3 regions of the Rhodococcus sp. NPDC019050 genome follow, and region 3 is predicted to be linked to each of the others. Evidence: riboswitches for the same ligand, from Rfam matches in the RefSeq annotation. Region 3 holds a riboswitch; each other region holds the start of a gene.
What was found. Region 3 has a riboswitch for S-adenosylmethionine ahead of AC0B44_RS09145 (putative leader peptide). Riboswitches for the same ligand answer to the same signal wherever they lie in the genome.

Region 1 (7,809 bases), on a different contig from region 3:
GTTCACGGTGGTGATGATGAGCGACACGCCGGTCACCGTATCCGACGTATCGGACTGTTCCGGCGCGCGGCGTGCCCGTTCGTGGCGTGCACCACCTCCGGGAAACCGCCACGCCGTGCGACGGTCGGGAAACACACAACGGGACGCCCCGAAGGGCGTCCCGTGTCGTACCGGTGTGGGGAGAACCGAATCAGGCGCGAGCCTTCTGCAGGTTCTCGTCGAGCGCTCCGAGGAACTCCTCGGTGGTGAGCCAGGCCTGCTCGGGCCCGACGAGCAGCGCGAGGTCCTTGGTCATCTGGCCGTTCTCGACGGTCTTGATGACGACGTCCTCGAGCTGCTGTGCGAACTCGATCACCTCGGGGGTGTTGTCGAGCTTGCCGCGGTGCTCGAGACCGCGGGTCCAGGCGAAGATCGACGCGATGGGGTTCGTCGACGTCGGCTTGCCCTGCTGGTGCTGACGGTAGTGGCGGGTCACGGTACCGTGCGCGGCCTCCGCCTCGACGGTCTTGCCGTCCGGCGTCATCAGGACCGAGGTCATCAGGCCGAGCGAACCGTAGCCCTGCGCGACGGTGTCGGACTGCACGTCGCCGTCGTAGTTCTTGCAGGCCCAGACGTAGCCGCCCTCCCACTTGAGCGAGGACGCGACCATGTCGTCGATGAGGCGGTGCTCGTAGGTCAGGCCCGCAGCGTCGAACTCTGCCTTGAACTCTTCCTCGTAGATCCGCTGGAACTCGTCCTTGAACATGCCGTCGTAGGCCTTGAGGATCGTGTTCTTGGTCGACAGGTAGACCGGGTAGTTGCGCTGCAGACCGTACGAGAGCGATGCGCGCGCGAAGTCCTGGATGGACTTCTTGTAGTTGTACATACCCATGACGACGCCGCCGTCCTCGGGGATCTGGCACACCTCGTGCTGGATCGGCTCGCTGCCGTCCTCCGGGGTGAAGGTGATCGTCACGGTGCCGGGACGGTCGACCTTGAAGTCGGTGGCGCGGTACTGATCACCGAACGCGTGACGACCGACGATGACGGGCTTGGTCCAGCCCGGCACCAGGCGCGGTACGTTCGAGATGATGATGGGCGCACGGAAGATGGTGCCGCCGAGGATGTTACGGATCGTGCCGTTGGGCGACCGCCACATCTTCTTCAGGCCGAACTCCTCGACCCGCGCCTCGTCCGGCGTGATCGTCGCGCACTTGACGCCGACGTTGTGCTTCTTGATGGCGTTGGCCGCGTCGATGGTCACCTGATCGTCGGTGGCATCGCGGTGCTCCACACCGAGGTCGTAATATTCGAGATCCACATCCAGGTACGGATGGATCAACTTGTCTTTGATGAACTGCCAGATAATGCGGGTCATCTCGTCGCCGTCGAGTTCGACGACCTTACCCTCAACTTTGATCTTGGACATGTGCGCTTCTTGTCCTCCTAGGACGTTTACTGGGTCCCCAATCGACCGCGCTTTGTGAGCGCAGTCGCCTTCGGCTCGGTACGAGCGAGCATGGCCCTGTCCGCATACTGACAGCGACCAAACATGACAAGCGTACTGCTATTCGACGCGTCCGCAAAGCGGCAATACCACCCCATGACAACTACCGACCAGTAACCTTGCCGCTGGTCACAGACGCTGCGAGACCCCCTGCCCGTCGGTCCGCGACAGTCGCTAGACTTTCCGCGAGGTCATGAGTGCCAGCGTGAAGCCCCGGCTTGCTGGCCGGCAACCCTCCAGCCAGGGTGGGGTGCTCCGGGTGAGGACACGGTCGTCGGAACACCGACGGCAAGCCGGTTGCGGGAGGGTGAGACGACGAGCTGTCACCAACAGCTTCCACTCCAGCCCTCCCCCATGCGTCGAAGGACACGATGAGCGACACCCTGTACATCCTCCCCGCGAGCGGCCGGGCCGTCGAGTCGATCACACTCGCCCCGTTCGTCGCGCTCTCCCCCCACGCCGAGGCGGTCACCCCTTGACCACGGAGACGGAGCCGGTCCACGTCGAACTGCCGTCCGACGACGGGCGCCTCGGGAAGATCCGCATCGGCTCCCTGCGCCTCGAAAGCGGCGAGTCGCTCCCCGACGTCACCATCGCCGTGCAGCGGTGGGGCGCGCTCTCTCCGGCACGGGACAACGTCGTCCTCGTCGAGCACGCGCTGACCGGCGACTCACACGTCACCGGCCCGGCCGGTCCCGAGCATCCGTCACCGGGCTGGTGGTCGGGAATGGTCGGTCCCGGAGCCCCGCTCGACACCGATCGGTGGTGTGTGATCTCCACCAACGTGCTGGGCGGCTGCCGCGGCACCACCGGCCCGGGAACTACCGCGCCCGACGCCAAAGCCTGGGGTTCGCGGTTTCCGTTGATCACCGTGCGCGACCAGGTTGCGGCCGAGGTCGCGCTGCTCGACGCGCTCGGCATCGAGACGCTCGCCGCTGTGACCGGCGGCTCGATGGGCGGCATGCGCACCCTCGAGTGGATCATCACCCACCCCGACCGGGTACGTGCCTCACTCGTGCTCGCGACCTGCGCACGCGCAACCGCCGATCAGATCGGGACGCAGAGCACGCAGATCGCAGCGATCACCGCGGATCCGGACTGGCAGGGCGGCAACTACTACGGCACCGGCCGCATCCCCGCGACCGGCCTGGGGATCGCCCGCCGGATCGCCCACCTGACCTACCGGACCGAACACGAGCTCGACGCCCGGTTCGCGAACCACCCGCAGGACGGCGAGGACCCGTGGCGCGGCGGCCGGTATTCGGTGGAGGGCTACCTCGAACACCAAGCCGACAAGCTTGTCGCACGGTTCGATCCCGGCACCTATGTGGTGCTGTCCGAAGTGATGAACCGGCACGACGTGGGACGGGGCCGCGGTGGCGTCGAAGCCGCGCTCGCTTCCACGCCCGTGAAGACGATCGTCGCGGGTGTCGACTCGGACCGTCTGTATCCGCTGCGCTTGCAGCAAGAGATTGCCGACGCGCTCCCGGGTTCCGACAGGTTGCGCGTCCTCGTCTCCCGCAACGGCCACGACGGCTTCCTCACCGAGGCGGAAGCCGTGGCGAAGCTCCTCGACGAAATGATGGTGCTCTCGCAGGGCTAGCCGCCGTCCGGCGGTGGGCCGGCCCCGTCTCCTATCGGGCGGACGGAAGGAACGCCGTCGCGCCCGACAGGTCGCCCTGCCGGCCCGCGAGCGGAGTCACGAGACCGCGACGTTCGAGGATCGGCCGCACACCCTCGCCGATCCGATATGCCTCTTCGAGGTGGGGATAGCCCGACAGCACGAAGTGGTCGAGCCCGACCGCCGCGTACTCGGCGATGCGATCGGCGACCTCCTCGTGGGAACCGACGAGCGCGGTACCCGCGCCGCCGCGGACCAGGCCGACGCCCGCCCACAGGTTCGGCGACACCTCCAGACTGCGTGAATCGCCGCCGGCGACGTAACTGCTGCCACCGCCGTGCAGTTCCACCATCCGGCGCTGCCCCTCCGATCCCGAACGGGCAAGACTCTGCTGGGCCTTCTCGACCGTCGCGGGGTCGAGCGCCGACAACAGCCGGTCCGCCTCCGCCCACGCCTCTTCCGAGGTGTCCCGGCTGATGACGTGCAGGCGGATGCCGTAGTCGAGGGTGCGGCCCTGGATGTCGGCCAGCCCGCGGATCCAGGCGATCTTGTCCGCGACCGCGCTCGGCGGCTCACCCCAGGTGAGGTACGTGTCGCAGTACCTCGACGCGACGGTTCCCGCTGCGGGAGAAGACCCGCCGAAGAACAACGGCGGCGCCGGGTCGGGGATGCGCTGGAGTTGTGCGTTCTCGACCTTGATGTAGTCGCCGTCGAAGTCGACCGGTCCGTTGCCCGCCCACAACCGGCGGAGAACGTCGAGATACTCACCGCACCGCGCGTAGCGCTGGTTCTTGTCGAGGAAGTCGCCGAAGGTGCGCTGCTCGTGGTCTTCGCCCCCGGTCACCACGTTGAGGAGCAGCCTGCCCTGCGACTGCCACTGGAAGGTCGCCGCCATCTGGGCGGCGAGGGTCGGGGAGATGAGACCGGGACGCAGCGCCACGAGGAATTTGAGCGTCTCGGTGGTGTCGATCATCATCGCCGTGGTCAGCCACGCGTCCTCGCACCATCCTCCGGTGGGAGTGAGTACCGACTCGAACCCGCTGGATTCGGCAGCCGCACCGATCTGGTTGAGGTATCGCAACGTGGCGGCGCGGTCTCCCGACATCGAACTGCCGTGACCCCCTGCCATCAGAACGGTTACGCACCGTCGTCGCTGCGAGCCTGCTCGGCACCACGGTGGAGTGGTACGACTTCTTCCTCTACGCCACGGCCGCCAGCCTGGTGTTCAACCAGCTGTTCTTCCCCGATCAGAGTTCGTTCGTCGGGACGATGCTCGCCTTCGCCACGTTCGCCGTCGGCTTCGTGGTCCGCCCGATCGGCGGGGTGGTCTTCGGGCACATCGGCGACCGCATCGGCCGCAAGAAGACCCTCGCGCTCACGATGTTCATCATGGGCATCGCCACCGCCCTGATGGGCGTCCTGCCCACCCACGAACAGGTCGGGATCCTCGCACCGATTCTCCTGCTGCTGTTGCGCATCCTTCAGGGGTTCGCCCTCGGTGGGGAATGGGCAGGTGCTGTGCTGCTCGCCGTCGAACACAGCCCCGAGAAGAAGCGCGGCCTGTTCGGGAGCATTCCCCAGGTCGGACTTGCCCTCGGGCTCGCGTTGGGGACCGGGGTCTTCGCGGCTCTCCAGGTGATATTCGACGACGAGCAATTCCTCGCGTACGGCTGGCGCATCGCGTTCCTGCTCAGCCTGGTTCTCGTCGCCGTGGGCTTCGTCGTCCGGCTGAAGGTCGACGAGACGCCCGCGTTCCGTGAAGTGCAGGAACTGGCAAAGCGGTCGGAGGCGCCGCTCGTGGACGTCTTCCGGCCGGGTGTGCGACGCAGCACCGTTCTGGGATTGCTGTCGCGGTGGGGTGAAGGCGCCGCGTTCAACACGTGGGGCGTGTTCGCCATCGCCTACGCCACGAAGGATCTGGACTTCGAGAAGGTGCCCGTACTGCTCGTGGTCACCGTCGCCGCGCTCGTGATGGCGGCACTTCTGCCGCTGTCCGGTTTGCTGGTGGACAGATACGGCGCGAAACGCATCTACATCATCGGGATCGCGGCCTACGGCCTCGCCGTCTTCCCCGCATTCGGTCTCTTCGGAACGAACAACCTGATCTGGTTCGCCGTCGCCCTGATCGTGGTGTTCGGCATCGTTCACGCGCTGTTCTACGGAGCACAGGGCACGCTCTACGCGAGCCTGTATCCGGCCGAGATCCGGTACACGGGACTGTCGGTGGTCTACCAGTTCTCCGGTATCTACGCCTCCGGCATCACGCCGATGATCCTCACGGCCCTGATCGCCGCCGGCGGCGGAACGCCCTGGATCGCCTGCGCCTACCTCGTCGGGACGGCAGCTGTCAGCGTGGTCGCGACCGCGCTGATCCGTAAGGAGGACATCCGCCTCTGACGATCGAACGTACGAACCGCCGGTGCCTGCGATCCCGCAGACACCGGCGGTCGTCTATCCGGTGCCGAGCGGGTCGATGGAGGCGGCCAGCGCCACGATCACGCCGCCCACGACGAGCAACGCACCGACGTCGAACCCCTTGCTGCGCACCGCAAGAACGCCGACCCGGCTCTCGTCGAGAACCCATCGCAGGACACCCGCGAGAATGGTGGCGCCGCCGAAGACGAACGCACCGCGTCGCCACCGGTCTGCGAGAACGAGAGCCACGGCCACCGCGATCACCAGAGCGACAACGATGAGCGGCAGGTTCAGACGTGCGAATCGCAAGGCTCGGCTCATGACGGTGTGCCCGGCCCGCTCAGCGAGCCGCGAGTTGCTCTGCCCGCTCCACCACGTTGGTGAGCAGGAAGGCGCGGGTGAGCGGTCCGACACCGCCGGGGTTCGGGGAGACGAAACCTGCGACCTCGCGGACATCGTCGGCGACGTCACCGCGCAGCCCGTCCGGAGTACGCGAGACGCCCACATCCAGGACCGCCGCGCCCGGCTTGACCATGTCGGCGGTGACGAGTCCGGGTACACCGGCCGCGGCGATCACGATGTCGGCGCGGCGCACCTCGGCGGCCAGATCCCGGGTACCGGTGTGGCACAGGGTGACGGTCGCGTTCTCGCTACGGCGCGTGAACAGCAGCCCGATCGGGCGGCCGACCGTGACACCGCGGCCGACGACCGTCACGTGCGAACCGGCGATCGGCACGTCGTAGCGCCGCAACAGGTGGAGGATTCCGCGCGGCGTGCAGGGCAGTGCCGCTTCCTTGCCGAGGACCAGACGACCGAGGTTGATGGGATGCAGCCCGTCGGCGTCCTTGTCTGCGTCGATCCGCTCGAGGGCAGCGTTCTCGTCGAGGTGCCGGGGCAAGGGCAGCTGCACGATGTATCCGGTGCAGGCCGGATCCGCATTGAGCTCGTCGATCGCCTGCTCGAGCTGTTCCTGCGTGATGTCGGCGGGCAGGTCCTTGCGGATCGACGTGATGCCGACCTTGGCGCAGTCGTTGTGCTTGCCGCGCACGTACGCTGCCGATCCCGGGTCGTCGCCGACGAGGATGGTGCCGAGGCCGGGCGTGATGCGCTGTTCCTTCAGCGCGGCCACACGGGCCTTCAGGTCCTCGAAAATCTCGTCGCGGGTCGCTTTGCCGTCCAGGATCGTCGCAGTCACGTATCCATTGTTCCAGGCGACCGCCCGTCGCGGATCGTCAGCCCGCGTGCACGGGCCGAGGCGGTCGATGCCCGTGTTCCGTCTGTGCGTCGGCGACGATGATCACACGAGCGAAAAGGCCGGGCACGGCACCGGAGAAGTTGCTTCGGCACACCACATTCGATGCCGGTCCTTGCACTCGCGTCGACACCGGCCGACAACCGCGGTATCCCGGACTTGTTGTCCAACAAAACTTTCGACGACGGTTCAGCAAAACGGGCCCTTCGAACCACATTCCCGTCCCGGCCGCCCGGCGTCCCAGGTCCAGGGCGTTTGCCACCGCGGTTCTGCTATGTTTCTTTCGTTATGTTCAGAGTGATGTTCCACGAACCACGCATTCCGCCCAATACCGGCAACGCCATTCGGATGGTCGCCGCGACGGGCGCCGAACTGCACCTCGTAGAACCACTCGGGTTCGATCTCTCGGAGCCGAAACTGCGGCGCGCCGGCCTCGACTACCACGATCTCGCGTCGGTCACCGTCCACGCCGATCTTGTTGCGGCGTGGGAGGCACTGAACCCCGAGCGCGTGTATGCCTTCACTGCTCACGGAACCACCGGTTACGCAGAGATCGAGTACCGGCCCGGCGACGTGCTGCTGTTCGGTCCGGAGCCGACGGGCCTCTCGGCCGAGGTCCTGTCCGACCCGCACATCACCGCGCAGGTCCGCATTCCGATGCTGCCGGGCCGGCGCTCACTCAATCTGTCGAACGCGGCCGCGGTGGTCAGTTACGAAGCCTGGCGCCAGAACGGTTTCGAAGGCGCCGTCTGAGTCGCATACATCTCGAAACGGCAGTGGCCGGGCATCTCAGGATGCCCGGCCACTGCCGTTCTGTCGGAGCGTCTCCGCGATGTGGCTATGCGCCGCTCTCGGTGGGCCGGCCCGAGCGCGCCCACCCGTCGGTGCCGCCGGCGACGGAGACCGCGTCGATTCCCCGGCCCGCGAGATAATCGGCGGCCTGGAGGCTGCGTCCGCCGACCGCGCAGATCACGTACACGGTCCCGGTCGTGGGAATCTCGTCGATCCGTGCGACGAACTCGCTGAGCGGGATGT
Region 2 (7,809 bases), on a different contig from region 3:
GCCTGGTGCTGCTCCCCGAGTCCGTGTACCCCGGCGTCATCGTCGACGCCCGCCCCGTCGGCATGTTCAAGATGGTCGACGAGGCCGGTGGCGACGACAAGGTGCTCGCGGTTCCCGCGGGCGACCCGCGGTGGGATCACATCCAGGACATCGGCGACGTCCCGCAGTTCGAACTCGATGCGATCAAGCACTTTTTCGTGCACTACAAGGATCTCGAGCCGGGCAAGCACGTCGAGGCCGCCGATTGGACGGGCCGCGAGGACGCCGAGGCCGAGGTGCACGCCTCCATCGCACGGCTGAAGGACAACGGCGGGCACTGAGTCCGCCATCTGGGTCCGGCAGCGCGCCGGTGCCGACACGAACTCCCGGTCGATCCTCGGATCGGCCGGGAGTTCGTCGTTTCGGTGGTGCCGGTGTCTACCGGACGGCCGTCACCGGCCCTTGAACTGCGGCGGACGCTTCTCGAAGACCGCCTTGATCGCTTCGCCGAGGTCCTCGGACGGCAGGAACGCAGCGTTCCAGGCGGCGACATAGCGAAGGCTGTCGTCGACCTGTGCGGAACGGCTGTGGTCGAGCACATCCTTGATGCCGTGGACGACCAGCGGCGGGTTCGCGGCGATCTCGGCGGCGGTCTCGTGGGCCGCGGCCAGAACGGCCTCCGCGTCGGCGAAGACATCGTTGACGAGCCCGATCTTCTCGGCGCGCGCGGCGTCGATGTCCTTGCCCGTGAGAGCGAGTTCGCGGACGTGCCCGTCGCCGATGATGTACGGCAACCGCGCCAGGGTGCCGACGTCTGCCACCATGCCGACCTTCACTTCGCGGACGCTGAACTTGGCGTCCGCACTCGCGTAGCGGATGTCGGCTGCGGTAACGAGGTCGACACCGCCGCCGATGCACCACCCCTGGATCGCGGCGACAACCGGCTTGCGGCAGTCGGCAACCGCCGTGATGGCGGCCTGCATGCGCTTGACCATCCCGTGGAAGTCGGTGCGCGCCTTGGCACGTGCTCCCTCGTCGAGAACGGCCGCGAGGTCACCGCCCATCGCGACGAGGTCGAGACCGAACGTGAAATGCTTGCCCGAGCCGGCGAGCACCACGGCCCGCACGTCGGGATCGGCGTCGAGTTCTGCGAACAGAACGGGCAGTTCGGACCAGAGGTCCGGGCCCATCGCGTTGCCTTTGCCGGGCCCGATGAGCGTGACCTGGGCGACATGGTCCTTACGCTCGACGGTGAACGCTTTCCAACTGGTGTGATCGGTCATTACTCGAGAGTAATGTCTGTCGTCGACCAGCACAGCGACCGGGCCGAAAGTAGGCGGGCGTTTCGTGTATTCGCCGCACGTGGGCAGGTCCTACTCTTGACCCATGAGCAGGTTCTGGCACCCCAACGTGGCCCGCGTAGCCGACACGCTCATCGCCCGCGGACACCACGGGCTCATCATCCGGCAACCCGACTCCGTGCGGACCGCGGAACAGGCCGCCGCGGCGGTGGGCGCGGACCCGGCGGCCATCGTGAAGTCACTGGTGTTCCTTCTCGACGACGACCCGATTCTCTTGCTCGTATCCGGGGCACATCGGGTAGTGCTCGACCGGACGGGCGAGCGCCTCGGCGGCACGCTCGTCCCGGCGCCCAGGTCGCTGGTCGTCGAGGTCACCGGTCAGCCCGTCGGCGGCGTCGCCCCACTCGGTCATTTCACCAACCTGCCGACCTACATCGACCGCTCTCTGCAGGACCACGCCGAACTGTGGGCTGCGGGCGGCTGCGCGAATACGTTGTTCCGCACTACTTATCGCGAATTGATGCGCGTCACCGCGGGCATCGACGTCGATGTGGACTGACCCCCTGTCGTCCGATACCGTGCAGCGCGCCCGGCACGGTACACTTCGACTCATGACCGAAGCGTGGAGCCGCAGGCACGTCGACCTGTGCCGCACCCGCTCGAGTCTCTGTGCGCGCTGAGATACGCACCAGCCCTCCTTCTTTCCCGGCGCCCCGACCGTCATTCGTCGCATCCACGGCACGCGGCACCGCCGGTACACCCATTCTCCGAGCGGAGTCCTTCATGACCACCGACCATCTCGAACGCACACGTAACACCCTCGAAGCCGATGAACCGGAACTCGTTCTGATTGTTCAGGTTTCGGACACGGGCGCCGTCAACCCCGGCGATCTCGCGGCACTCGCCGACGCCCTCCGCGAGACCGCGACCGGGCTTCTCCCGGGTGCGCGTACCCACACTCTCCTCAGCCCCGGACCCGCGCCACTCGTAGTGGACCTCCCCGCTCGCGGCCTGGTGCTCGACGGACGCCGAGTAGAACTGAGCCACACCGAATTCGAGATCTTCTCCTACCTTGTCGGGCGACCCCGCACGGCAGTTCCGCGCTCGACCCTGCGCACCCTCGGCGCCGGATACATCGATCCCGAGCGCGGCAACCGGAGCGTCGACGTGCACGTCTCGCGCATCCGGTCGAAGCTCGGCCGATTCGGCGACATCGTCACGACGGTGCGCGGAGCCGGATACCGGTTCGACCCGGACGCGCGCGTGCACGTCGTCGAGCCCCTCCACCGGAGGAGCGCATAGCAAAAACGAAGGGGCAGGAGGAATCTCCTGCCCCTTCGTCTCGCCACCAGGCCTTTGCGCTACGACGCTCGCGCAGCGGGCCGCGCACCTTCGCCGAATCGGCGCAGAACCTCGACGACGGTCGGTGAGACAGTCAGAAGTCCACGCGATTCGAGCCACGGAAGCGTGCCGTCGACGAGATGCTCGACGGTGAACGGTGCGGGCACGGGTACGAGCGTGACGCCGTCCGCCACCCCGACGGAGTGGATGTCCGCGATGAGGCTCCCGAGTCCCTCGGGTGTACCCACATACGACAGCGTGCCCGGTTCCCGGCGAGCAGTCCCCTCGATGCGAGCGTGCCGACGTGCGGCACGTGCATCGGGGTCGACGAGCACCTCGAGATCGACGAGCACCGTCACCGCATCGGGGTCGCGGCCCTCCGAGACGGCCTCGATGCGGATCCGATCGCGAATCTTCCCTGCTTCCCGCAGGTCTGCGGCGCGAACCCGAATCACGTTGCCGGACGGCGCGGCCGGATCGAGGGGCGGTTCGCCCGGACGGCCGACGGTGAGGTCGGCCCAGTAATCGGGCCCGGGCCGGCCGGACAGTTCGACGGCCACGCGCAGTAACCGCTGGGAGGAGTCCGGGTTGGCAGAATCGTTGTGCGACATGAGAGACCTCTCGTAATCTGCCGTAAGCGGCAGCAGCTGAAGAAAGCGTGCGGAGAGAACTCAGGCCGGACAGGTGCCGGAGGCCGTGCGGCACAGGTCGACATGCCTGCGGCACCAGTGCGCCATGGTCGTCGCCTCCGAGGTCATGGCGAGTACCCTACCGAGCCGGTGGGGAATTGTCGACCGCTGCGTTCGCCGTCAGATGCATTGCGACGCACCCTCTCCCGACTGAGCGAGCCCGGGACGGGTTTCCGGCGCGGGGCTCCACACACCGTCGGTCTTCGCGTGGGCCCACGCGGGCCCGTCGGCGATCAGGGTGTGCAGCGCGGCGAGAAGCCGGTCGACATCCGCCGACGAGCTACCCAGCCCCAGCGACGCCCGCACGGCGCCACCCGGACGGCCTACGCGGGCCAGCAACGGATGCGCGCAGAAACGCCCGTCGCGCACACCGATACCGTGTTCCGCCGAGAGGTACGACGCCACCTCCCCCGGTTCGTATCCGTCGACGGTGAAGGTCACGATGCCGACGCAGTCGCTCGAATCGCCCCAGAGCTTCAGGATCTCGACGCCCTCGAGGCTGCTCAGCCCGTCGACGAGCAGGCGGCACAGCTCCTCCTCGTGCCGGGTCGCGGCGTCGGTATCGAACCCGCCGAGGGTGTCGCACGCCGCGGCCAGAGCCGCAACCCCGAGCACATTCGGCGTTCCTGCCTCGTGACGCGCAGGGGCACAGGCCCATTCGGCACCGTCGAGAGTCACCTCGCGTACCGCGCCGCCGCCGGCCAGGTAGGGCTCGGCGGTGTCGAGCCAGTCACGGCGCCCGACGAGCGCACCCGCCCCGAACGGTGCATAGAGCTTGTGGCCGGAGAACGCGAGGTAGTCGATGCCGTCGGCGGCGAGGTCGACGTGGCGGTGCGGCACCAACTGCGCACCGTCGACGAGAATCCGCGCACCGCACGCATGAGCAAGAGTCGCGAGTTCGGCGATCGGCAGCACCTCACCGGTGACGTTGGAGGCACCGGTGACGGCAAGCAGAGCCGCCGGCGCCCGGGTCAACTCGGCAGCGAGACGCTGCACCGTCTCCGAGACGGTATCGGCAGCCACCACGACGCGAGAGTTCTTCCACGGCAGCAGCGTTGCGTGATGTTCGATGTCGAGTACCACCACATCGCCGGGGACCGCACCCGCCAGCAGATTCAGGGAGTCGGTGGTGTTGCGGGTGAACACGACCACCTGGTCGGCATCGGCACCGACGAAGCGCGCCACCGACTCTCGCGCATCTTCGTAGCTCGCGGTGCTAACACGCGAGGCGTATCCCGCGCCACGATGCACACTCGCGTAGTACGGCAGCAACTCGGCGATGCGGTCCGTGACGGTGGCCAGCGCCGGTGCGCTCGCGGCATAGTCGAAGTTGGCGTAGGTGCAGCTACCGCCCTGCACGAGCGGCACCTGCACGTCACATCCGGAGACGCGAGCGAACGGCGCGATGCAGGCGGTGGTCGATACAGCAGTCATGACAAAATCCCTCGTCGATCCAGGGACCCGTCGGTGATCGCCACGACGATGGAAATCGATCGCCGGCGGAGTCCGCGCTTGCCGTGTCCGGTGTTGGAAACACAGCCAGGTCGTCACCCGGAGCACCCCACCGCGGAGGAGGGTTGCCGACCAGCAAGCCGGGGCTCGATGCTGGTACTCATGACCTGCCGAAGAGAATTGCAGCCGGACGGTCACGTGTCAACCCGGATGCGTACCGCCGGTCGCGGCGACACCCGTCGACGCCTCCGACCTGCCGGAACACGGGCGCTCACTCGGACCGGGTGCGACACACCGGGTCGGCGCTGCGCCCCGACGTTCACCTCGTGTCCACTTGAACGTGAGATAACCGGAGCACCATCGAGTAGAAGGACGACGCGGACTTGCCTGCCCACCTCCCCGCTGAACACCTCGGTTCTGCGATTCCCGCGGAGTTTCTTCGCGCGTCGCACGCACCGCAGGCTCGCACCCTCGTCGACATCCTTCGCGCGACCGCCGAGGCTTTCCCCGACGCGCCCGCGATCGACGACGGAACGAGCCCCATCGGCTACGGGGAACTCGTCGAGAAGGTAAGGGTGGGCGCGTATGCGCTCATCGATGCCGGCGTCGGAGCAGGAGATCGAGTCGGGGTCCGGATGACGTCCGGCCGGGCCGACCTGTACGTGACAATCCTGGCGATCCTCGCGGCCGGCGCGGCATACGTTCCCGTCGATGCAGACGACCCGGACGAACGCGCCGACCTGGTCTTCTCCGAGGCGAAGGTCACCGCGATCGTCACCGATGAGGGCATCGGCCCCGGTACCGCGCCCTTCCGGACCGACCCGCCGCTGCGGGGGCCGAACCTCGAGGACGACGCGTGGATCATCTTCACGTCGGGATCGACCGGGACCCCGAAAGGTGTGGCGGTCGACCATCGCAACGCCGCCGCTTTCGTCGACGCCGAAGCACGATTGTTCTGCCGGGATGTGCCGCTCGGTCCCGGCGACCGGGTGCTGGCCGGATTGTCGGTCGCCTTCGACGCGTCGTGTGAGGAGATGTGGCTCGCGTGGCGCCACGGCGCGTGCCTCGTGCCCGCTCCTCGCTCACTGGTCCGGTCCGGGATGGACCTCGGACCGTGGTTGATATCCCGTGACATCAGCGTCGTGTCCACCGTCCCCACCCTCGCTGCCATGTGGCCGGCCGAATCTCTGGAAGCGGTGCGCCTGCTCATCTTCGGCGGCGAATCGTGTCCGCCCGACCTCGTCGAGCGACTCGCGGTACCGGGACGGGAATTGTGGAACACCTACGGCCCGACCGAAGCCACCGTCGTCGCCTGCGCCGCCCTCATGGATGGCACGGGTCCGGTGCGCATCGGTCTGCCCCTCGACGGCTGGGATCTCGCCGTCGTCGACGCCGATGGCAACCCGGTCGCCGAGGGTGAGAGCGGCGAACTGGTCATCGGCGGAGTGGGTCTCGCGCGCTATCTCGACCCGGAGAAGGATGCCGAAAAGTACGCTCCCATGCCCACTCTCGGATGGAAACGTGCTTACCGCAGCGGCGATCTCGTGGTACTCGACCGGCGGGGTCTGCTGTTCCAGGGCCGCGCCGACGACCAGGTCAAGATCGGGGGACGCCGCATCGAACTCGGCGAGGTCGACAACGCCCTCCAGAGTCTTCCGGGTGTCGCGGGGGCGGCGTGCGCCGTGCGCACGACCGCGGCCGGGCATTCGGTTCTCGTCGGCTACCTCGCGTCGACGGACCCCGAGTTCGATCTCGCGTCCGCGCACGATCTGCTCTCGGAACAGCTTCCCGCCGCGCTCGTGCCCCGCCTCGCTCTGGTCGACGAACTCCCCACGCGAACGTCGGGGAAGGTCGACCGCAATGCCCTCCCGTGGCCGCTTCCCGGCGCCGACTCCGACTCGATCGATGCCCTCGGGCTCGATCCCACCGCTGAGTGGCTCGCCGGACTGTGGACCGACATTCTCGGTGCGCGGATCGAGGGTCTCGACGACGACTTCTTCGAACTCGGAGGCGGTTCGCTCGCCGCCGCTCAGCTCGTCACCGCCATTCGCGCGCGGTATCCCGAGATGACGGTGGCACAGTTGTACGACCGGCCGCGCCTCGGATCGCTGGCCGTCTATCTCGACGAACTCGCACCGACCACCGCAGCCACGCAACGGGTGGTCACGCCGGTACCCCGCCGCGCACAGTTGGCGCAGATCGTCGCGACCGTACCGCTGATGACGCTCACCGGCCTGCAGTGGGTCACCTGGCTCGCGATCCTCAACGGTGTCATCACGCTGGTCGTCGACGTGCCGTGGACGGTCACGCCGTCGTGGTGGTCGACCGCGCTCGGTGCGGCACTGTTCCTGACCCCGCCGGGGCGCATGGCCATCTCCGTGGCGGGCGCGCGACTGCTCCTGCGGGGGGTGACGCCGGGGAGTTACCCGCGAGGCGGTTCCGTGCACCTGCGGTTGTGGACGGCGCTGCGACTGTCCGACGCTGTCGGGGCGACGAACATCTCCGGTGCCCCGTGGATGCGGAACTACGCTCGCGCTCTGGGAGCGAAGGTGGGGCGCGACGTCGACCTGCACAGCCTTCCTCCGGTCACCGGGATGCTCGAACTCGGCGACGGTTGCTCGATCGAACCCGAGGTCGATCTGTCGGGCCACTGGGTCGACGGCGATCTCGTGCACATCGGCACGATCCGGGTGGGTGCCGGCGCCGCGGTCGGTGCCCGCTCGTTCCTGGCCCCCGGTGCCCGTATCGGCAAGAACGCCGAGGTCGAGGCCGGTTCGGCGGTGTTCGGACGCGTGAAGTCCGGCCAGCACTGGGCAGGATCGCCGGCGAAGAAGATCGGCAAGGCCGACCGTCCCTGGCCGTCCGAGGCACCACCGAGGGGAGCCCGCTGGATTCCGGTCTACGCCTTGACCTCCGTCCTCCTCGGCGGCTTACCGATCGCATCGATCGCGGCAGGTGTCGCGCTGCTCGTGTGGTGGGTACGCGACACCGCCACCGTCGCGGAGGCCGCCCCCCGGTCACTGACGATGCTCCCGGCCGCGGCGCTG
Region 3 (7,809 bases):
TGCGGTTCGGCAGTGCGGTGCGTGCACTGCGCCGCGTCGCCTCGGGCTTCGAAGTGATCACCGACAGCGAGGTGGTGCGGGCGGGGCACGTCGTGATCGCTGCCGGCGCATGGTCGCGCCGACTCCTGTCCGAGGGTGGCATCGCACCGGTCCCTCATCTTCCCCGCTTGCGAACCACACAGGAACAACCCGCCCACTTCGCTCCCCGCACCGACGAGCAGTGGCCCGCTTTCGTGCATCATCCGGGCGCGCGCCTGACAACCGAGGGCATCTACGGTCTCGGATCCGACGACGGCATCAAGATCGGCGAACACGGCACCGGACCGGAAGTGGATCCGGACGCCCGCACCTTCGAACCCGATCCGGACGGTATCCGGCGACTCGTCGACTACGCGACGACGTGGCTTCCGGGAGTCGACCCCGACAGCGTCGCCGCCGACACGTGCCTCTACACCACCACGCCGGACAGCAACTTCGTCGTCGACCGGATCGGCGAAGTCACCGTCGCCGCAGGTTTTTCCGGACACGGATTCAAGTTCGCGCCCGCCATCGGAGAACTGGTGGCGGGACTTACCGACGGAACCGCCGCCACCCAGGACCCGTTCCGCCTCGGTATTCGTGACAGTGCGGTGGCCATATGAGCGATACCCGCCCGCTCGAGATCCACGCCGTCGCGCAGGACGACCCTCTCGCCGCGCCCCTGCTCGCCGAATTGGCGGTGGAATACAGCACCCGATACGAACGTCCGCTCGAGGAGCAACTCGAATCACTGACGACGCACCCGGGTGAGGAGTTCGCCCCACCCCACGGGGCGTTGCTCGTCGTCGTCGAAGACGGGGAACCGGTCGCGGGCGGAGCGTTCCGGCGATACGACGAGCACACCGCCGAACTCAAACGAATCTGGACCTCCCGGCGACATCGCCGACGGGGACTTGCGCGCGTCGTTCTCGCAGAACTGGAAAACGAAGCGTCGCTGCGTGGCTACACCCGGATCTACCTCACGACGGGGTGGCGCCAACCCGAAGCCGTCGGTCTCTATCTCGCCGCGGGATACACCGCCCTGTACGACGCGACGCGACCCGCCGAGGAGATCGGCCCTCACCCGTTCGAGAAGTTCCTGACCCGAAAGGCGGAGTACGCGTGAGATTCCTGTTGCTGAGCCTGATCACCCACCAACCCGACCCCGTGACCGGAGAAATACTCGGCATCGCCGAACGGCTGCGAGAGGTGGTGGACACGGCGGTGCTGGCCGAACAACTCGGGTTCGAAGGCTTCGCGGTGGGTGAGCGGCACGAACACCCGTTCCTGTCGTCGTCGCCGCCGGTCGTGCTCGCCAACATCGCCGCACGCACGTCGACGCTCGAACTGTGGACCGGCGTGACCACCCTGAGCCTGCTCGATCCGGTGCGCGCGTTCGAGGACTACTCGACACTCGACAATCTGTCCGGCGGTCGCCTGAACCTGATGATCGGCAAGGGCAACGGCACCGCACAGGCAGAACTGTTCCACGTGACCCCCGACGACCAATGGGATCGCAATCGCGAAGGCTACGAACTTTTCCGGCTGTTGTGGGAGAACGAGACCACGACATGGGAGGGACGCTTCCGCCCGTCGCTCACCGATGCGGTCACCGTGCCGCGTCCGTTCCAACGACGCCTGACGATTTGGCACGGCAGCGCAACGAGCCGTGAGTCGGTCGACCTGGCGGCGAAGTACGGCGACCCGGTGTTCTCGGCCAACGTGACCAACCCGATCGAGCCCTATGCCGAGCTGATCGACTATTACCGGGAGCGCTGGGCGGCGTACGGACACGATCCCGCTGCGGCGCGGGTGGGCGCGGGCACCGCCGGGTTGTATGTGGCACGGACATCGCAGGAAGCGGTCGACCGGTTCCGCCCGCTGTTCGAACAACGGCTGCGCCTCGCCCACGAGGCAGGCCATCCGATCGTGTTCGACACCGTCGAGGACTTCGCCGAGCGCAGTTCCGCCCTCATCGGCAGCCCACAGCAGGTGGTGGACAAGGTGTTGCGTTATCACGAGCGACTCGGACACGAGGTCATGCACGTCACCGCCGACCGGGGTGGGCTCACCGTCGCGGAGCAGCGCGCGAGTCTCGAACTGTTCCAGAGCGAGGTCGCCCCGGCCCTGCGTGCGGCGATCCCGGGCCGGCTGGTCGCGGGCTAGGGAGTTTCGATCACGCTGAGCGTAAGCGTGTGCCACCCGCTCCGAAATGCGTAGCGTCTGCCAGGACCATCCAGAGCGACCGAGAGACCCGGCTCGACGACGTCGCAGCAACCCCCTGCCCCGTAGGTGAGGGTGCTACCGCCGGAAACGATGGAGGACATCATGAGGAACCGGCACTCGGTGGGATCCTGGTCGCGCCGGCACGTCGACCTGTGCCGCAGCAGCGGCGCACTCTGTCGCCGTCGCGCGATCTCCGCGTCGTAAAGCATCCTCCCGCAGCACATCTACTACGGACCCGGCCGCCCCGCACCCGCGTGGCCACCGGTGCCGTGCCGAGTCATGGAGCCACAGGTGCCACTTTCGTCCATATCCGCTTCCCGCCGCGTCGTCGTCGCCGCCCTCACCGCTTCGGCACTCGCCGGCGGCTTGACCGCATGCGGGACCGATTCGTCGGCGGCCACACCCGGTGGTGGCACCCCGCAGCCCGGCGGAACACTGCGGTACGGCCTGTCACAGGCGCCCACCTGCGCGGATCCGGCCCAGGCCGGCACCAATCAGACCATCTACGTGGCGCGTCAGGTCGTCGACTCGCTCACCGATCAGAACCCCGAAACCGGCGAGATCGTGCCGTGGCTCGCCGAGAGCTGGGACGTCAACGAGGACGCCACCCAGTTCACGTTCCGGCTGAAGGACGGCGTCACGTTCAGCGACGGCACGCCGCTCACTGCGACCTCGGTCAAGAACAACTTCGATGCGATCGTGAACACCATCGGAGGAGTCAAGGCTCCGAGTGCCGTCGGTTACCTCGCCGGATACACCGGTACCACCGCGGTCGACGAAGCCACCGCACAGGTGAACTTCTCCGCACCCAATGCACCGTTCCTGCAAGCGACCGCGACGTTGCAACTCGGCCTGCTCTCCGACAACGACACCGCCAAGACCGCCGAGGAGCGTTGCGCCGGAGACCTTTCCGGAACCGGGCCGTTCGTGTACGAGGATTACCAGCAGGACAAGTCCGCGACACTCGTCAAACGCACCGGATACTCCTGGGGATCGGAAGCGTTCGCGCACGACGGCGAGGCCTATCTCGACCGCATCGAATTCTCGATCGTTCCCGAGTCGGGTGTCCGTACGGGTTCGCTCGCGTCGGGTCAGCTCGACGCGGTCTCGGACGCGCTGCCACAGGACGCGCCACAGATCGAGGGTGCCGGGGGACGAATCCTCACCACGTCGAATCCTGGGATTCCGTTCGGGTTCCAGCCCAACGTCAGCCGCGGGGTACTGACCGACCCCGCCGTCCGCGCCGCACTCGTCCCGGCGCTCGACCGCCAGGAACTCGTCGACACCGTCCTCGGACCCGACTTCCGTCCGGCGACGAGCACATTGGCGTCGGCGACCCCCGGCTACGTCGCGCTCGCCGAGGTCACCTACGATCCGGACAAGGCGGAAAAGATTCTCGACGAGGCCGGATGGATCCCCGGAGCCGACGGAATCCGGGTCAAGGACGGACAGCGGCTGAGCTTCCCGGTGCTGTTCAGCCCCGTGTTCGCCGGCAACCAGGCCATTCTCGAACTCGTTCAGCAACAGCTCCGTGCCGTGGGTGTGGACCTCCAGCTCGACCTGCAGTCCATGCCCGAGCAGACGGCGCGGCAGAATTCCGGCGAGTACGAGTCGTCGTACTACAACAGCACTCGCGCCGACGGGGACATCCTGCGCACGGCGTTCGGTCTCGAGGGCCGGAACATCAACCGGCGCGGACCGATCCCGCAGCTCGACGACGTGCTGGTCGCCCAGCTGACGACTGTCGATCCGGCAGCGCGCGGCGAGTTGATCGGTCAGGCCCAGCAACTCGTGCTCGACAACGGCTTGTGGATCCCCACCGTCGAACTGTCGCAGGCGATCGGGGTGGGTCCGACCGTCCAGGATCTCGCATTCGAGGCCTCGGCGCGACTGCAGTTCTTCGACGCCTGGCTGAGCGAGTAGATCGTGCTGCGCTATTTGGGACTTCGCGTGCTGCAGGCGATCGGCGTGTTGTGGGCTGCGTTCACCGTCTCCTTCGGTGTCCTCTACTTGCTGCCGTCCGACCCGGTGAGCATGGTCGCCTCGGCAGACAACGGCACGCCCGTCGATGCGGCGGCGATCGCGCAACTGCAGGCGAGATACGGGCTCGATCAGCCGGTGTGGGTCCAGTATTGGAATGCGCTGAGTAGTGCGGTCCGGGGTGACTTCGGCATCTCGATTTCGACCGGCCAGCCGGGGACCGAGGCGATCGGTGCGGCACTGCCCAGCACGTTGATGCTCGCGGCCACAGCGTTGGTGGTCGCGGTGACCGTGGGGACCACGGTCGCACTGCTCGCGACCTACACACGCATCGGATGGTTGCGCAGCGCCCTGTTGTCGCTGCCTCCGCTGGGTGTCGCGGTCCCGACCTTCTGGGTCGGCCTGATCCTGCTCCAGGTCTTCTCGTTCCGCTTGAAGCTGCTTCCGGCTTTCGGGGACCAGAGCATCGAGCACCTGATTCTGCCCGCGATCACGCTGGCACTGCCGACCTCCGCGGTCATCGCGCAGGTACTCGCCGCGAGCCTCACCTCGACCTGGCGGCAGCCCTTCATCGAAGCGGCTCGCGCCAAAGGTGTGTCCCGCCTGCGCGTCCAGTTGAGGCACGCCCTGCGGTTGTCGAGCATTCCGGCGTTCACCATCGCCGGCGTTCTCGTCGGCTCGTTGCTCGCGGGGTCGGTCGTCGTCGAGACGGTGTTCTCTCGCGCCGGTATCGGACGGCTGACACAGATGTCGGTCATGGCACAGGACATCCCCGTCGTGCAGGGGATCGTGGTGTTCTCCGCAGCCGTGTTCGTCGTCGTCAATCTCGTGGTGGACGTGCTGTATCCGCTGATCGACCCACGGATCGTCGGCGTCGGCGGGCGACGGGGCACCACGGTGGCCGCGCGACCCGCACCCGCAGGGCAGGAAGCCGACCCGGAGGTGAAAGCTCTTGTCTGACACTCTGATCAGAGACGAACTGGACGCAAGCCACTCGGCGTCCACGGAAACACATGTTCGCCGGAAGGCGCGGGGGCGTGCGGTGGCCGTTCAGGTGCGGCGGCACTGGGTGGTCGCGGTGTCGGCGGCGGTGTTGCTGCTCGCGGTGGGTTTCGCTCTCTTCCCCTCGGTGTTCGCCTCCGGCGATCCGCTGCTGGGGGTACCCGCGGAGAAACTGCAGGGCCCGAGCCCCACCCACTGGTTCGGCACCGACAACATCGGCCGCGACGTCTACACGCGGGTCGTGCACGGCGCGGGCCTGTCACTCACCGCAACGCTGCTCGCCGTCGGGATCGCACTCGTCACGGGCTCGACGATCGGTCTCCTCTCCGGCGCGGTGGGCGGTGTCCTCGACGCCGTACTCATGCGCATCGTCGATGTGCTGCTGTCGATTCCCGCGCTGCTGCTCTCGCTCGCACTCGTCACCGCGCTCGGGTTCGGGACGATCAACGTGGCGATCGCCGTGGGTGTCGGCCTCGTCGCCAACTTCGCGCGGGTGATGCGTTCGGAGGTGCTGCGAGTGCGGCGCGCACTGTACGTCGAAGCGGCGTTCGCCTCCGGTGCACGCTGGTATTCGGTGCTGCGCCGGCATGTGCTCCGCAATTCCTACGCACCGGTCCTCGCCCTCGCCGCGGTCGAATTCGGGATGGCCGTGCTCGCGGTGTCGTCGCTCAGCTTCCTCGGCTTCGGAGCGGTACCGCCCACACCCGAATGGGGATCGCTGATCGCCGAAGGACGCAACTACCTGGCGACGGCGTGGTGGATGACCACCCTGCCCGGGCTGGTGATCGTCGCCGTCGTGCTCGCCGCGCACCGCATCGGCCACGCCGTCGAGAATCGGGGAACCCGATGAGCACCAACTCTCCTCTCCTGGAAGTCGCCGGTTTGCAGGTCGCGTACGGCTCGGGGCGCAACACCGTCGCCGCAGTCGACGGAATCGACTTCACCGTCGACCGCGGCGAAGTCGTGGCTGTCGTGGGGGAATCGGGATCAGGGAAGTCGACGACCGCGCACGCGATCCTCGGCTTGTTGCCGGGTGGCGGGCGGGTCACCGCCGGAACCGTCACGTTCGACGGGCAGCGACTCGACGCACTTCCGGAACGAGCGTGGAACCGGCTTCGCGGCGCACGCATCGGACTGGTTCCACAGGATCCGGCCACCTCCCTGAACCCCGTCGTCCGGGTCGGTGACCAGATCGCCGAAGTGCTCCGAATCCACGGGCGTGCCGATCGGCGCACCGCGAAGATCGAAGCCCTGCGAATCCTCGACGAGGCGGGAATCGACAACCCCGCGCTACGAGCCCGGCAGTACCCGCAGGATCTCTCCGGGGGACAACGACAGCGAGTGCTCATCGGAATCGCACTCGCCTGCCGGCCCGACCTGGTCGTCGCCGACGAGCCGACCAGTGCACTCGACGTGACGGTGCAGCGCCGCATCCTCGACCACCTCGAAGAACGGATCGCGGAAACCGGTACCTCGGTCCTGCTGATCACCCACGACCTGGGTGTCGCCGCGGATCGTGCGGATCGCATCCTCGTGATGAAGGACGGACGGATCGTGGAGACCGGACCGGCGCTCCAGGTACTCGAGAACCCGCAGCACGACTACACGCGGTCGCTGATCGCCGCAGCGCCCAGCCTGGGGGAGTCCGGACGTGCCACCCGGGACGCCGCCGAACCGATCCTGTCCGTCTCCCACGTGTCGAAAACCTTCCGGATCGACCGGAAATCGTCGCTGCGGGCGGTGCGGGACGTCTCGTTCGAGGTGCAGCGCGGGCGGACGCTGGCGCTGGTGGGGGAGTCCGGGTCCGGAAAGTCGACGGTCGCGCGGATCGCGATCCGGCTCGAAACCGCAACCGAGGGAAGCGTGCTGTTCGGCGGGCGCGACATCACCGGCTTACGGGGCGGCGACCTGCGTGCATTGCGCCGCCGTGTGCAGATCGTCCACCAGAACCCGTACGCGTCGCTCGACCCGAAACTGCGGATCTCTGAGATCGTTGCGGAACCGCTCGACGCTTTCGGTATCGGGACGAGGGCCGAACGCCGCACCAGGGTGGCGCAACTTCTCGACCAGGTGGCGCTCACGTCGTCCCACCTCGACCGGAAACCCTCCGAATTGTCCGGCGGACAACGTCAGCGCGTCGCGATCGCACGCGCTCTGGCATTGCGTCCGGAACTCGTGGTGCTCGACGAACCGGTGTCCGCGCTGGACGTGTCGGTACAGGCTCAGATCCTCGACCTGCTCACCGACTTGCAGGACGAACTCGGCGTCGGTTACCTCTTCATCTCCCACGACCTGGCGGTCGTTCGTCGCATCAGCGACACCGTCGCGGTGATGCGCTCCGGCTCTATCGTCGAATCCGGCACCACCACAGACATTTTCGATAATCCACAGCACGAGTACAGCAGGATGCTGCTCGATGCCATCCCGGGGAAGGTCAGTCATGTCCGATAGTTCAGAGTTGCTGCTCGGCGTGGAATTCGCGGGCACCGGTCTCCACCCTTCGTCCTGGCGGCGCAACGATTCGCGTGCCGAAGACCTGTTCACAGCGCGTTATTGGACCGACCTCGTCGGGAGCGCCGACCG

Region 1: it holds a riboswitch for S-adenosylmethionine, as region 3 does, so the genes downstream of both, metX (homoserine O-acetyltransferase MetX) here and AC0B44_RS09145 (putative leader peptide) in region 3, are expected to answer to the same signal.
Region 2: it holds a riboswitch for S-adenosylmethionine, as region 3 does, so the genes downstream of both, AC0B44_RS06270 (aminotransferase class V-fold PLP-dependent enzyme) here and AC0B44_RS09145 (putative leader peptide) in region 3, are expected to answer to the same signal.

Annotation. Positions count from the first base shown of each region.
Region 1 is NZ_JBVOON010000004.1:162,764-170,572, forward strand. Features, by position in the region: gene AC0B44_RS07080 (exodeoxyribonuclease III) at 1-27, opposite strand, end outside; gene AC0B44_RS07085 (NADP-dependent isocitrate dehydrogenase) at 191-1,408, opposite strand; SAM riboswitch class IV at 1,676-1,787, shown strand; gene metX (homoserine O-acetyltransferase MetX) at 1,962-3,089, shown strand; gene AC0B44_RS07095 (LLM class flavin-dependent oxidoreductase) at 3,121-4,236, opposite strand; gene AC0B44_RS07100 (MFS transporter) at 4,182-5,504, shown strand; gene AC0B44_RS07105 (DUF3017 domain-containing protein) at 5,559-5,843, opposite strand; gene AC0B44_RS07110 (bifunctional methylenetetrahydrofolate dehydrogenase/methenyltetrahydrofolate cyclohydrolase) at 5,863-6,717, opposite strand; gene AC0B44_RS07115 (tRNA (cytidine(34)-2'-O)-methyltransferase) at 7,063-7,527, shown strand; gene AC0B44_RS07120 (rhodanese-like domain-containing protein) at 7,613-7,809, opposite strand, start outside.
Region 2 is NZ_JBVOON010000003.1:347,366-355,174, forward strand. Features, by position in the region: gene AC0B44_RS06240 (inorganic diphosphatase) at 1-320, shown strand, start outside; gene AC0B44_RS06245 (crotonase/enoyl-CoA hydratase family protein) at 432-1,262, opposite strand; gene AC0B44_RS06250 (YbaK/EbsC family protein) at 1,366-1,839, shown strand; gene AC0B44_RS06255 (putative leader peptide) at 1,892-1,960, shown strand; gene AC0B44_RS06260 (winged helix-turn-helix domain-containing protein) at 2,064-2,582, shown strand; gene AC0B44_RS06265 (hypothetical protein) at 2,642-3,232, opposite strand; gene AC0B44_RS06270 (aminotransferase class V-fold PLP-dependent enzyme) at 3,431-4,744, opposite strand; SAM riboswitch class IV at 4,814-4,930, opposite strand; gene AC0B44_RS06275 (Pls/PosA family non-ribosomal peptide synthetase) at 5,146-7,809, shown strand, end outside.
Region 3 is NZ_JBVOON010000006.1:46,035-53,843, reverse strand. Features, by position in the region: gene AC0B44_RS09160 (FAD-dependent oxidoreductase) at 1-641, shown strand, start outside; gene AC0B44_RS09155 (GNAT family N-acetyltransferase) at 638-1,144, shown strand; gene AC0B44_RS09150 (LLM class flavin-dependent oxidoreductase) at 1,141-2,184, shown strand; SAM riboswitch class I at 2,248-2,341, shown strand; gene AC0B44_RS09145 (putative leader peptide) at 2,335-2,448, shown strand; gene AC0B44_RS09140 (ABC transporter substrate-binding protein) at 2,524-4,167, shown strand; gene AC0B44_RS09135 (ABC transporter permease) at 4,171-5,184, shown strand; gene AC0B44_RS09130 (ABC transporter permease) at 5,177-6,076, shown strand; gene AC0B44_RS09125 (ABC transporter ATP-binding protein) at 6,073-7,677, shown strand; gene AC0B44_RS09120 (LLM class flavin-dependent oxidoreductase) at 7,667-7,809, shown strand, end outside.